2 regions of the Anaerobacillus sp. CMMVII genome follow, and region 2 is predicted to be linked to the other one. Evidence: riboswitches for the same ligand, from Rfam matches in the RefSeq annotation. Region 2 holds a riboswitch; the other holds the start of a gene.
What was found. Region 2 has a riboswitch for magnesium ahead of mgtE (magnesium transporter). Riboswitches for the same ligand answer to the same signal wherever they lie in the genome.
Positions count from the first base shown of each region.

Region 1 (5,346 bases), on a different contig from region 2:
TATTGCATATGATGAAGGGGACGCCCTATATTTACCAAGGTGAAGAAATGGGAATGACGAATATTCGCTTTGAGGATATCAAGCAATACAAAGATATTGAAACATTAAATATGTACAAAGAAAAACGTGAGCAAGGTGTTCCACATGAGAAAATTATGGAATCCATCTATGTTAAAGGTAGAGATAATGCAAGGACGCCAGTTCAGTGGGACAACAGTGAGCATGCCGGTTTTACAACAGGAACGCCATGGATAGAAGTCAATCCAAATTACAAAGAGATCAATGCAAAAGCTGTTGTTGAGGATAAAAATTCCATTTTCTACTACTATCAAAATTTAATTCGTCTCCGTAAACAACATGAAATAATCGTTTATGGCGGTTATGATTTGATTTTGGCAGATGATCCTGAAATCTTTGCTTATGTTAGGACTTTAGGCAAAGAAAAACTTGTTGTCATCTGTAACTTCTATGGCAATGAGCCAACATTTGAACTTCCTGATGACATTCATTTTACTACCAGTGAATTGGTTGTATCGAATTATCCTGAAAGCGTTGGCGATGTAAGCAATTTCTCTTTAAAGCCATATGAGGCTAGGGTTTATTTAATTAAATAAATGGTATGAATGAAATCGCACACAATTGTGTGCGATTTTTGGATTAATAGGCTATAGATGCGTTGTGTTGACGGGGTATGAGGATTAATATGTTGCGAAACCAGTGAAAGTCGCAACATAAAAATAAAATGTATAAAAACTCTGCATTGAGCAGAGTTTTTGAAATATACAATCGCTTAATGTGGTAAAAAATCAATTAAAGCGGTCGCGATTGAAAAGTAAATAATTAATCCTAATAAATCATTAATAGTTGTAATGAAGGGCCCGGAGGCTACTGCTGGATCAATCTTAAACTTATTAATAATTAATGGGACAATGGCACCAACCATTGTAGAAATACTTAATGTTACAAATAGGGATAAACCAACAATACCTGCTAACCAAAATCCTCCTTGGGGATATAGCAACGGAATTAAAATAAGTAGGGTGATGGCGCAAATTAAACCTAACATAATACCAGTTCCAAATTCCCGGCGTAGCATTTTACTAATCGTTGATTTATCGACGGCTCCTAAAGCTAAGCTTCGAACAACAACAGCTAAGGCTTGGGTTCCAGTATTACCCGCTGACCCCATAATCAAAGGAATAAAGACTGAGAGTAAAATGACTTCCTCAAGTGTGTCTTCAAACTGACCGATAACCCCGGCAGTTATTAGTCCAAGAAACATCAACATAATAATCCAAGGTGAACGTTTTTTAGCAGCTGTAAAAGAGGTTACGTTCGTGTCTAATGATCCTCTTACAGCAAACATTTCACCAAAGTCTTCTTCTGTTTCTTCTTCAACAACATCCATAATATCATCTACCGTAATAATCCCGACAAGTTTGCCTTGGGCTGTTACGGGTATCGCTAAAAAGTCGTACTTTTTGATAATCCTAGCTACTTCTTCTTGGTCTGTATGTGTTTCTACAGATTTTACTCTTGATAACATGACTTCTTCAATTTTTTCTTCTAAAGGAGAGATAATTAAGTCTCTTAAGGAAACAACACCGACGAGTTTCAGTTGTTGATCGATAACATAAAGGTAGTAAATGGTTTCTGCTTCAGGCGCTTCAGTACGCAATCTCTTCATTACCTCGGCGACAGTTTCCATGCACGACACTGAAATGAACTCAGTTGTCATAATTGCCCCTGCAGTTTGGTCCTCATATTTTAATAAATGGATAACCTCTTGAGCCTCTTCTGTTTCCATCATTCCTAGATAAAGCTCTTTTGTTATTTCAGGTAATTCACCTAAAAAGTCAGCGATGTCGTCATAAGACATATTGTTAATAACATCTATCGCATAATTTTGCTGAAGTTCAGCAATATATTGCTTTTGCTCCTCAGGCTCTAATCCTTGAAAAATTTCAGCGAATTCCTCAGGAGATAGGAATTTATATATAGTATGGCGCTGTTTTTTCGTAATTTTATTGAATAACTCAATTTGGTCTGTTGGGTGTAATTCAAAAAATAATTCTCTGAAATCTTTAATGTTTTGATCGTTTAGCGTTTCAATTAATTGTCTAGTATAGCCTTCACGATTTTCTTGGTCTAATCTTACCATAGGAATTACCTCCTTCTCAGGACCCCAAAAACCAATAATGGAAAATGAAAATCCTGCTTTTGTTTTTAGTATTGTGCATTAAAAAATGACTACTATTCGAGTCAGGATCCATTTCCCCACCACCTTTTTTAAAACGTCAAAAAACACCTTCTACGAATGAAGGTGTTAAATAGCATACGGAAAAAAGCATACTTTAGTAAGGAAGTAAGCTAATGCGTAAAAGTCCTTCTTTCGTAGAGCTTTAGCACTGTGCGGCATAGGAATACATCCAGCTACATTAAAAACCACCTTAAGTCGATAGTTTCTGTTGACCCATTGGCGTCTTTGGACATTTTTGGGCAGCAGCATATCTCCAGCACAGGAGCCTCACCTAACGAAGGTATTCATTTGTCTTGTTTAGGTTATCGAACAAAAACTAGACTGTCAACCTAAAACTTAAAGTTCGAAATAAAGGAACTTTTCAAAAAATGTTCAAAAACTTCTTGAAAATAAGGGTACATAAAGCATATAATGATAGTGAAAATTATTCTCAATCAGGAGAGTGAGAGCGTTATGGTGTATGGACTTATTTTATTAACTATTGTTGTTTATTTTCTAATTATTATCCGTATTTTTTATGGAATTAACGACGTTAGGACGGTTTCTTTCGTTACAAAATTAAAAGGTGTTTTTAAAACAAAGGATCTTGAGACAATAAATACTCATGCAAAGTAGGTAAACAACTTTACCTGCTTTTTGTATTTCTTGAAGTATATTTTGCTAAAAGAATTTACGTTTACAGGTCTTCTTCCTTGTGAATAATAAATATTATTGGTACGATAATTAAGCATGATAATTTATACTTTTAGGGAAATATTCTTGTTACTAAGCAAAGCTTAGTTTTTTAGAATACTTCATGAAAGATTTTTGAGGTGAAAAAATGAAAATTACAGAGGAAGCAAAAGCGTTATTCAAGAAGTACTTGAACAAAACAACGCAAAAGGAATTAAAGTCATTTTTGCAGGAATGGGCTGAGGTGGCCCAAAATTAGGATTGTCTCTGGAAGAGGCAACAGACCAGGATATCGTTGAAACAATTAACGGTGTACAAGTAGCATTTGAAAAAAGCATTAAAGACCAAACTGAGGGGTTAACCCTGGATTTCCAAGAAACTCCACAAGGTTCTGGCCTTGTTATGGTTGGAATTAACGAATGTTGTTAAAATCGCGGGACTAACCTATTACTTAGGTTAGTCCCTTCCTACCTGATTAGGTATTTTTTATTAATTCGAGGAAATATTGTGTTATAATTAATATATAACAGATCGAGAGTGCGTCTAAAAGATAAGGATCTTTTGTTGTATAACAATTTATACAGGAAGGGTTGTGCTCATGGATTATAGTGATTTTTGAGTAGTAAGGATATTGAAAAGGTAAAGCACTTGCAGAGAAGCTAAAGACAACATCTTGTTTTGATGAAAGAAAAAGGTTGGTTACGAAAAAAACATTAGTTATTGAAAAAGCTAGGGTTAAAAGGGAAAAAAACTTACCGCAATAACATATTTTTAAAGGTCCCTTCATGTATAACGTCTCTCACAAAGGAAAGCTTAATAGAGATGGTTATAAGGGGATTTTTTTGTATGAGAATTAGACATGTAGGAGGAAATGTAAATGAGTGTACATATAGGTGCTAAAGAAAATGAAATAGCTGAGTCAATTTTATTACCAGGGGATCCGTTACGAGCAAAATTTATAGCTGAAAATTTTTAGATAACCCACAATGCTATAACGAAGTTCGTGGAATGCTAGGGTTTACAGGTACATATAAAGGAAAGCGAGTTTCTGTCCAAGGAACTGGTATGGGAATTCCATCAATATCGATTTATGCACAAGAATTAATGCAAAGCTATGGTGTCAAAAATTTAATTCGAGTTGGGACATGCGGTGCTATTCAGGAAGATGTGAAAGTGAGGGACTTGATCATTGCAATGAGTGCTTCTACTGACTCGTCTGTGAATAGAGTTAGGTTTAAGGGAATTGACTATGCTCCAACAGCAAATTTTGATTTATTAAAAACGGCTTATGATATTGCCATAAGTCGCAATAAAAAGTAAGCGTCGGAAGTGTATTTACGAGCGATACATTTTACAATGAAGATAAAGCAGCAGTTGAAAATTGGGCGAAGCATGGTATTTTAGCGTTGGAAATGGAAACAACGGCTCTTTACACGTTAGCTGCTAAGTTTGGAGCTAGAGCTCTTTCGATTTTAACTGTGAGTGACCACGTGTTAACTGGAGAAGAAACAACTTCTGAAGAACGTCAAAAAACATTTGGCGAGATGGTTGAGATCGCCTTAGATACGGCCATTCAATTTTAGAAATAAATAAAAAGCGAAGGGAGTCCTTTGCTTTTTTATTTTGGTTATTTATTTAGAGTGATAGCTAGCTTGATTAGGGTAATTATGAAATTCACTCGGTTATAAAAATATTCTTAGTCCTAAAGCGATCATACCAACTGCTGATACGTATAACCATAATTTTAGCTTCGCCAGCTTCTTTTCAACAGCCTCATTTGTTACGATATTTTCTTTTCTAAGTGTTTCTTGAATCATGACAATAATTTTATCTTCTCTCGGAAGTTTTTCTATGGATTTATTTATCATATTTTCCGTTTTTTCATTAGTGGGAACATCCTCTAATTGCTTTAAACGATCCTCTAAAAGGACAACTTTTGTTTTAGTTCATTGACCTCATCTCTTAAGTCTTTATTGTGTGGCATGGTATTTCCCTCCTCAGCAAAATCCTTTCCCCCATTTACTACTATATGCGATGGAATGGAGTCTGAAAGGGACAGGTGTCAGTAAAAATGCTAGATTTTCTTAAATCTTCTAAGGACGGCCTCTCGATATACGTCTGCAACTTTTCGTTGCCTGTCAGGATTATTCTTACAATATTCATCAAGCATGACCTGTTCATTAATTTCTAAGACATGTAATCCTCTAGAAGTTTGTAAAATATCTACTGTACAGAAATCTAATTCTAAGGCACTAGCTGCTTTATTAGCAAGAGTAGCTAGTTGGGGAGCTTGTTCATCGGGAATATCAATTGCTATAGCTCCACTAATTAAATTGTGCTTCCATGAGGTTGTTCGTTGTTTTCCTAAAAATAATTTTGGTTTGCTTGCTAATGTGACAATTCTATATTCATAC
Region 1 is NZ_JACEHK010000015.1:400,514-405,859, forward strand. Features, by position in the region: gene H1D32_RS19235 (glycoside hydrolase family 13 protein) at 1-614, shown strand, start outside; gene mgtE (magnesium transporter) at 791-2,161, opposite strand; M-box (ykoK) riboswitch at 2,381-2,546, opposite strand; gene H1D32_RS19245 (hypothetical protein) at 2,714-2,875, shown strand; gene H1D32_RS19250 (HesB-like (seleno)protein) at 3,110-3,361, shown strand; partial or broken gene deoD (purine-nucleoside phosphorylase) at 3,810-4,515, shown strand; gene H1D32_RS19260 (hypothetical protein) at 4,615-4,800, opposite strand; gene H1D32_RS19265 (ATP-grasp domain-containing protein) at 5,007-5,346, opposite strand, start outside.
Region 1: another riboswitch for magnesium. It lies ahead of mgtE (magnesium transporter); the one in region 2 lies ahead of mgtE (magnesium transporter).

Region 2 (5,346 bases):
CCTAGTTTATATGGTAAACCTAAAGAACAAAATATAGATATAAACACTAGTGTTGAAGATGATCTACTTAGTCAAAGAGAAAAAGAGGTTTTAAGGCTCATAGCTCTAGGTTATACACAAAAGGAAATCTCGACAGAGCTTTTTATTAGTATTAAAACTGTAGAAACTTATAAGGCAAGATTAATGGATAAGATTGGTGCAAAGAAAAAGTCGGACCTAGTTAAGTATGCTTTGAAAACAGAATTATTAACAAACATGGATTAATAAATTTCCAAATTCATTATTTTCACTACTAAGTTCTAAATGTAGTTGGATAAAAACCATTCGTAACTATATTAGATTGCCTAGCTAGGTTATAAATTGAAATTCACTCAAATAGTAATATTTAAGCGTGAATGGTTCCTAAGTTTATATAATATCCTTCTAGTCAGGGGATATTTTTATAAATATAATACAAACTAGATAATGAATACTCGCCCTAAAAGTATTCGACAATTCTTTGGCCGACTAATCTTGTTTAGATTGGTCGGCCATTTATCCTTTTCTTATCAAAGAAAGAGAATTTTAACTGAGTGATCTTCAATCTGCTCTAGGTGATTGGAAGTTTACAGTGCTGGTCTTAAAGCCCACAGTCACGCTCAAGTGTACAAAGTACCATTATATAAACAAGTCCTTTCAGAGTTGTATACAAATATTAAAGAGATATCGAGATATTATGTTTGGTGATGACAAACCGAAACCGATTACCGTAATTATTACTACATTAGCAGCAAGAGCATATAGTGGTGAGTGGTGAAAGTGATATATACATCGCTTTAAGTAATATATTAGATAGGCTTTTTCAAAAACTTTGTGGCTTTTAGGTCGTAACCAAGCATTCGTTTGGTTACGACCTAAAACTATTAGCAACAATATTTTAGAAGAGCCATTAGATAAAATTTGTATCATATAGATATGAAATAATTTTGGCGAAAGCGAATTCACACAACTGTTATGAGAATTGTTCATAAGTTTTCAAATCAATCATTAAGTGAAAGAACAGCTTTCGCAGCAATAAAAATTATTGAGAAGCACTGGAAGATCGTCGACAAGAATTTCATTGGTTAGTAAGATGATGTCAAAGACAAAAAATGTCTAATGTTTTAAACGGAGTCAGCTATGAACGGCTACAAAGTTTACTGCAAATGATTTATTTTTCATGAAAATATATGTTGACAAATCGTAATGATTCCGTTAACCTCAATATAGAATTAAATACCTCGTTAGGTGAGGCTCCTGTGCTGGAGATATGCTGCTGCCCAAAAATGTCGAAAGACGCCAATGGGTCAACAGGAACCATCGAATTAAGGTGGTTTTTAACGTAGCTGGAACTATTCCTATGCCGCACAGTGCTAAAGCTCTACGAATGGAGGGAAAGTATTTATTTGTGTTGCCTATTTATAGGTCTATACACTGTATTTTTGTTGCGCATCAAACACCTTCATTCGTGAAGGTGTTTTTTTACGTTTCAAAGAAATCGGAGGTGGGGAAATGGATAGTGACTCGGATAGTAGGACAAATAACAACTTTTTGATAAAACAAACTAACTTAATACAAACTATTACTAAGATATTGAGGAGTTCCATTTCTACACCTCTGGTGTTAGGTCTGCTGAATTCCAATTAGGAGGAAGTGCCATGGTAAAATTAGACCAACAAACTCGTGAAACTTATCAAAATCACATCATTCAAACAATTATTGACCAAAATATGACTGATTTTAGAGAACTTTTTTTTGAATTACATCCTACAGATCAAATAGACATCTTAAATTCAGTAACCAAAAAACAGCGTGCTGTTTTTTATAAATTTGTGAAACCTGACGAGTTTGCGGAGATATTTCAAGGGCTGGAAGTTAGTAAGCAAAAATTGTATATCTCAGAATTGCAACAGAACTATGCTATCGATGTTATCAATAATATGCCTTACGATGACATAGCTGACTTTTTTGCAGAGCTTCCCGAAAGCACGAAAGAATTGTATTTGAGTCAAATGGATAAGGATGAAGCCGCGGAAGTAATCCACCTATTAAAGTATGATGACCAAACAGCCGGTGCAATTATGACGACAGAGTATATATCCGTGGCATCATCAGATACCGTTGGGAACGTTATGAACCGCCTACGGTTAGAGGCACCTGAAGCAGAAACAATTTACTACCTTTACGTTATTGATGAGCAGTTGAAATTAGTAGGAGTTGTATCATTAAGAGATTTAATTGTTTCACCTTTAGATCAAAGTATTGAAGAAGTTATGCTTTCAAGGGTTAGATCGGTTGAAACACACACGGACCAAGAAGAAGTGGCAAGGATAATGAAAAAATACGATTTCCTTGCCATTCCAGTAACTGCTCAAGGAATGCTTGTTGGGATTGTCACAGTTGATGATATTATGGATGTTGTTGAGGAAGAAACAGAGGAAGATTTTGGTGAGATTTCAGCTGTTAGAGGTTCCATTGATGCCAATGTTACTGCTTTTGCTGCAGCTAAGAAACGCGCACCATGGATTATCATGCTAATGTTTTTAGGGCTGGTAACCGCTGGTGTAATTGGAGAATTTGAGGAAACCCTAGAAGCAGTCATTATATTAGCGGTATTTATTCCGTTAATTATGGACTCAGCAGGAAATACCGGTACACAGGCTTTAGCAGTAGTTGTACGTGGATTAGCGTTGGGATCTGTTGACGGATCATCTGTTAAGAAAATGCTGAAGCGCGAATTTGGAACTGGACTTATGCTCGGGCTAATTTGTGCCATTACATTGCTAATTATTATTCCGTTTTTATACGATGGTGGATTAATACTAGCTGCTATTGTGGGTGTTTCCTTATTTTTCACTCTCAGCTTCTCTACCATGGTTGGAGCTACAGTTCCTTTAATTATTAATAAGTTAAAAATCGATCCTGCAGTTGCGTCAGGCCCATTTATCACAACTATAAATGATATTATGGGATTAATTATTTACTTCTCAATCGCAACAGCCTTATTAGATTATTTACCTCAATAATATATTGGTTAACGACTAAGTTTAAGACAAAAAAATGCAATTTAAAAGAGGCACTTTAATAGGTGCCTCAGGCTGTTGAGGAAGTCTCAACAGCCACTTTTATTACAATACAGATACCAGCCAAGCTTGACTCTTCGCGCATAGCGTGACGTTTGAAGACTAAATGAGGCAGTGAGACAAATTCATTTTCCCACTGCCTCATTTAGTTTTCTTTTTTCTATAAAAAAATTAAGTCTTCAACCTATATAAGAAACCCTCTGTTTTTTTAACAGGGGGTCTCTAGACACTCTGAGGCCCCTTAATAGGAGCCACTAAATGACCTTACATAACTGTAATCAACTCAACCGGACCATGGTCATCACAATGGTCACCATGAACATGATGCAGTCTACCGTTAACTAAATAATCGAAATGGTCTCCATGGGGGACCATTTCATGTCCACAATCTTCTTCGTGATTGCAACCACAATTCATTGGTTTACATTCTGCAGGATTGACCTCAGAAACTTCGATTGTACACTCGTCCCAATGCCCTTCGTGTTCGTGATGCAAATGTCCATTATGAATATAATCAATATGGTCATTATGCCTTATTTTCGTATGTCCACATGCGATACTATGTTTATGGTTATGATTCGTGTGAACGTGGTGATCTTTTTCCGCCATAAAAATCCCTCCTTTCTTTCATTGTTCATTGTTCCCTCTTGAAGAGTAAATTAGTAATTTATAGACAGGGAAGTGTGTAAAAATTAGGTTTTTAGTTGAAAACAATTATCATTATCAACGAACTGTGGTAAATTTACCTAAGTAAATCTGAACTTTTTAACAGAGTAAGCTTGAAAAATGGAGGGGATAAGCTTGTTAGTAGTTTGTAAACACCATATTAAACATGGATTACAATATCTCAACACACCACACATAGCTTCAATTAAAGATGAAAAATATAAAGTGTGTTGTGTATTTTGCGAACATAATGCCAACTATAAATTATTTTACTCCATACCAGTCTCAAAAAGTCATAGATTGCTTGTGCAAGAAATGATTAAGGGAAAGAAATATAACTGATTAGATCGTGACTAGAACTCTAAAAGTTGATCATTCTAAGATTACAGTTACCTTATCTTTTCCTTTAAAAGTTACATATGCCATTAAGGTCAAATGTAGTGACTGCATGTTTGAAAGTGACGATGATATCATAGCTTTCTTAGACCAGGCTGTTTTCCCATAGACTGTTGTTTTCAAAGAGCATAATGTATTGCACTATGTTTGGTGGCATCTTATCTGCTCAGTTATCGAAATGAGTAAAAGAATAAGGTACTGTACATTTTTTTCTATGTTACAAAAATATTGTTCTAACTAATTAGTTTGACAGATTTGTATAAATTGATTATATTTTGTAATAGAGAAAAATCGTAATCATTATGATTTGTAAATCGTAATTATTTTGATTTAAAGGAGAGGTTACTATTGAAAAAGTATAATTTAGTGTTGTTTTTCATAGCTATTTTTTTTATAACAATGGGCTGTTCTAAAGTGTCTGAGGTTACTGAAACGAAGACAAAAGCTTCTGAAGAGGGGACAGGGACTGAACCAAAGTCGGTTACGTTACTGTATAGTTTTGCCCCTGGTAGCCTAGATCCTCACACAGAGTCCATTACGGTGAGAGCAGGAATTACTGAGACGTTAGTAAAAATTGATGAAAATCTAGAAATTAAGCCTTGGCTTGCCGAAAGTTGGGAACAAATAGATGGTAAAACATGGAGGTTTAAGGTGAGAGAAGGAGTTACGTTCCACGATGGGCTACCTGTTGATGGAGAGGCGGTTAAAGCTTCATTTGAAAGAGCGATTGAGGTAAGTAAAGCACTTCAATCCCTTTTAAAGATTGAGTCTATTGAGGCAGATGGTCAGCAAGTAACGTTTAAAACAACCGATGAGTACCCAGCGTTTATTTCTGAACTAGTACATACAAATGCCTCAGTTATTCAAGTGAATGCTGAGAACATTGAGCATGCACCAATTGGTACTGGACCTTTTAAAGTGACATCATATATTCAAGATGTCCAAATACAGTTGGAACGTTTTGAGGGGTATTGGGATGGGGTGGCTAAGTTAGAGAAAGCAACTGTTAAGTTTAACTCTGACGGAAATGTTCGTTCGTTAAGTTTACAGTCAAAAGATGCGGACATTGCCTACCATATTCCTACTGAAAGCATAGAGATAATTGAGAAGTCAGATTTCTTAAGAATTGAGTCAATTCCAAGTCTTCGCGCGCATTTTATTCTTTACAACAATAATAAAGCAA
Region 2 is NZ_JACEHK010000002.1:21,837-27,182, forward strand. Features, by position in the region: gene H1D32_RS04370 (response regulator transcription factor) at 1-264, shown strand, start outside; M-box (ykoK) riboswitch at 1,252-1,418, shown strand; gene mgtE (magnesium transporter) at 1,677-3,044, shown strand; gene H1D32_RS04380 (hypothetical protein) at 3,366-3,710, opposite strand; gene nikA (nickel ABC transporter substrate-binding protein) at 4,512-5,346, shown strand, end outside.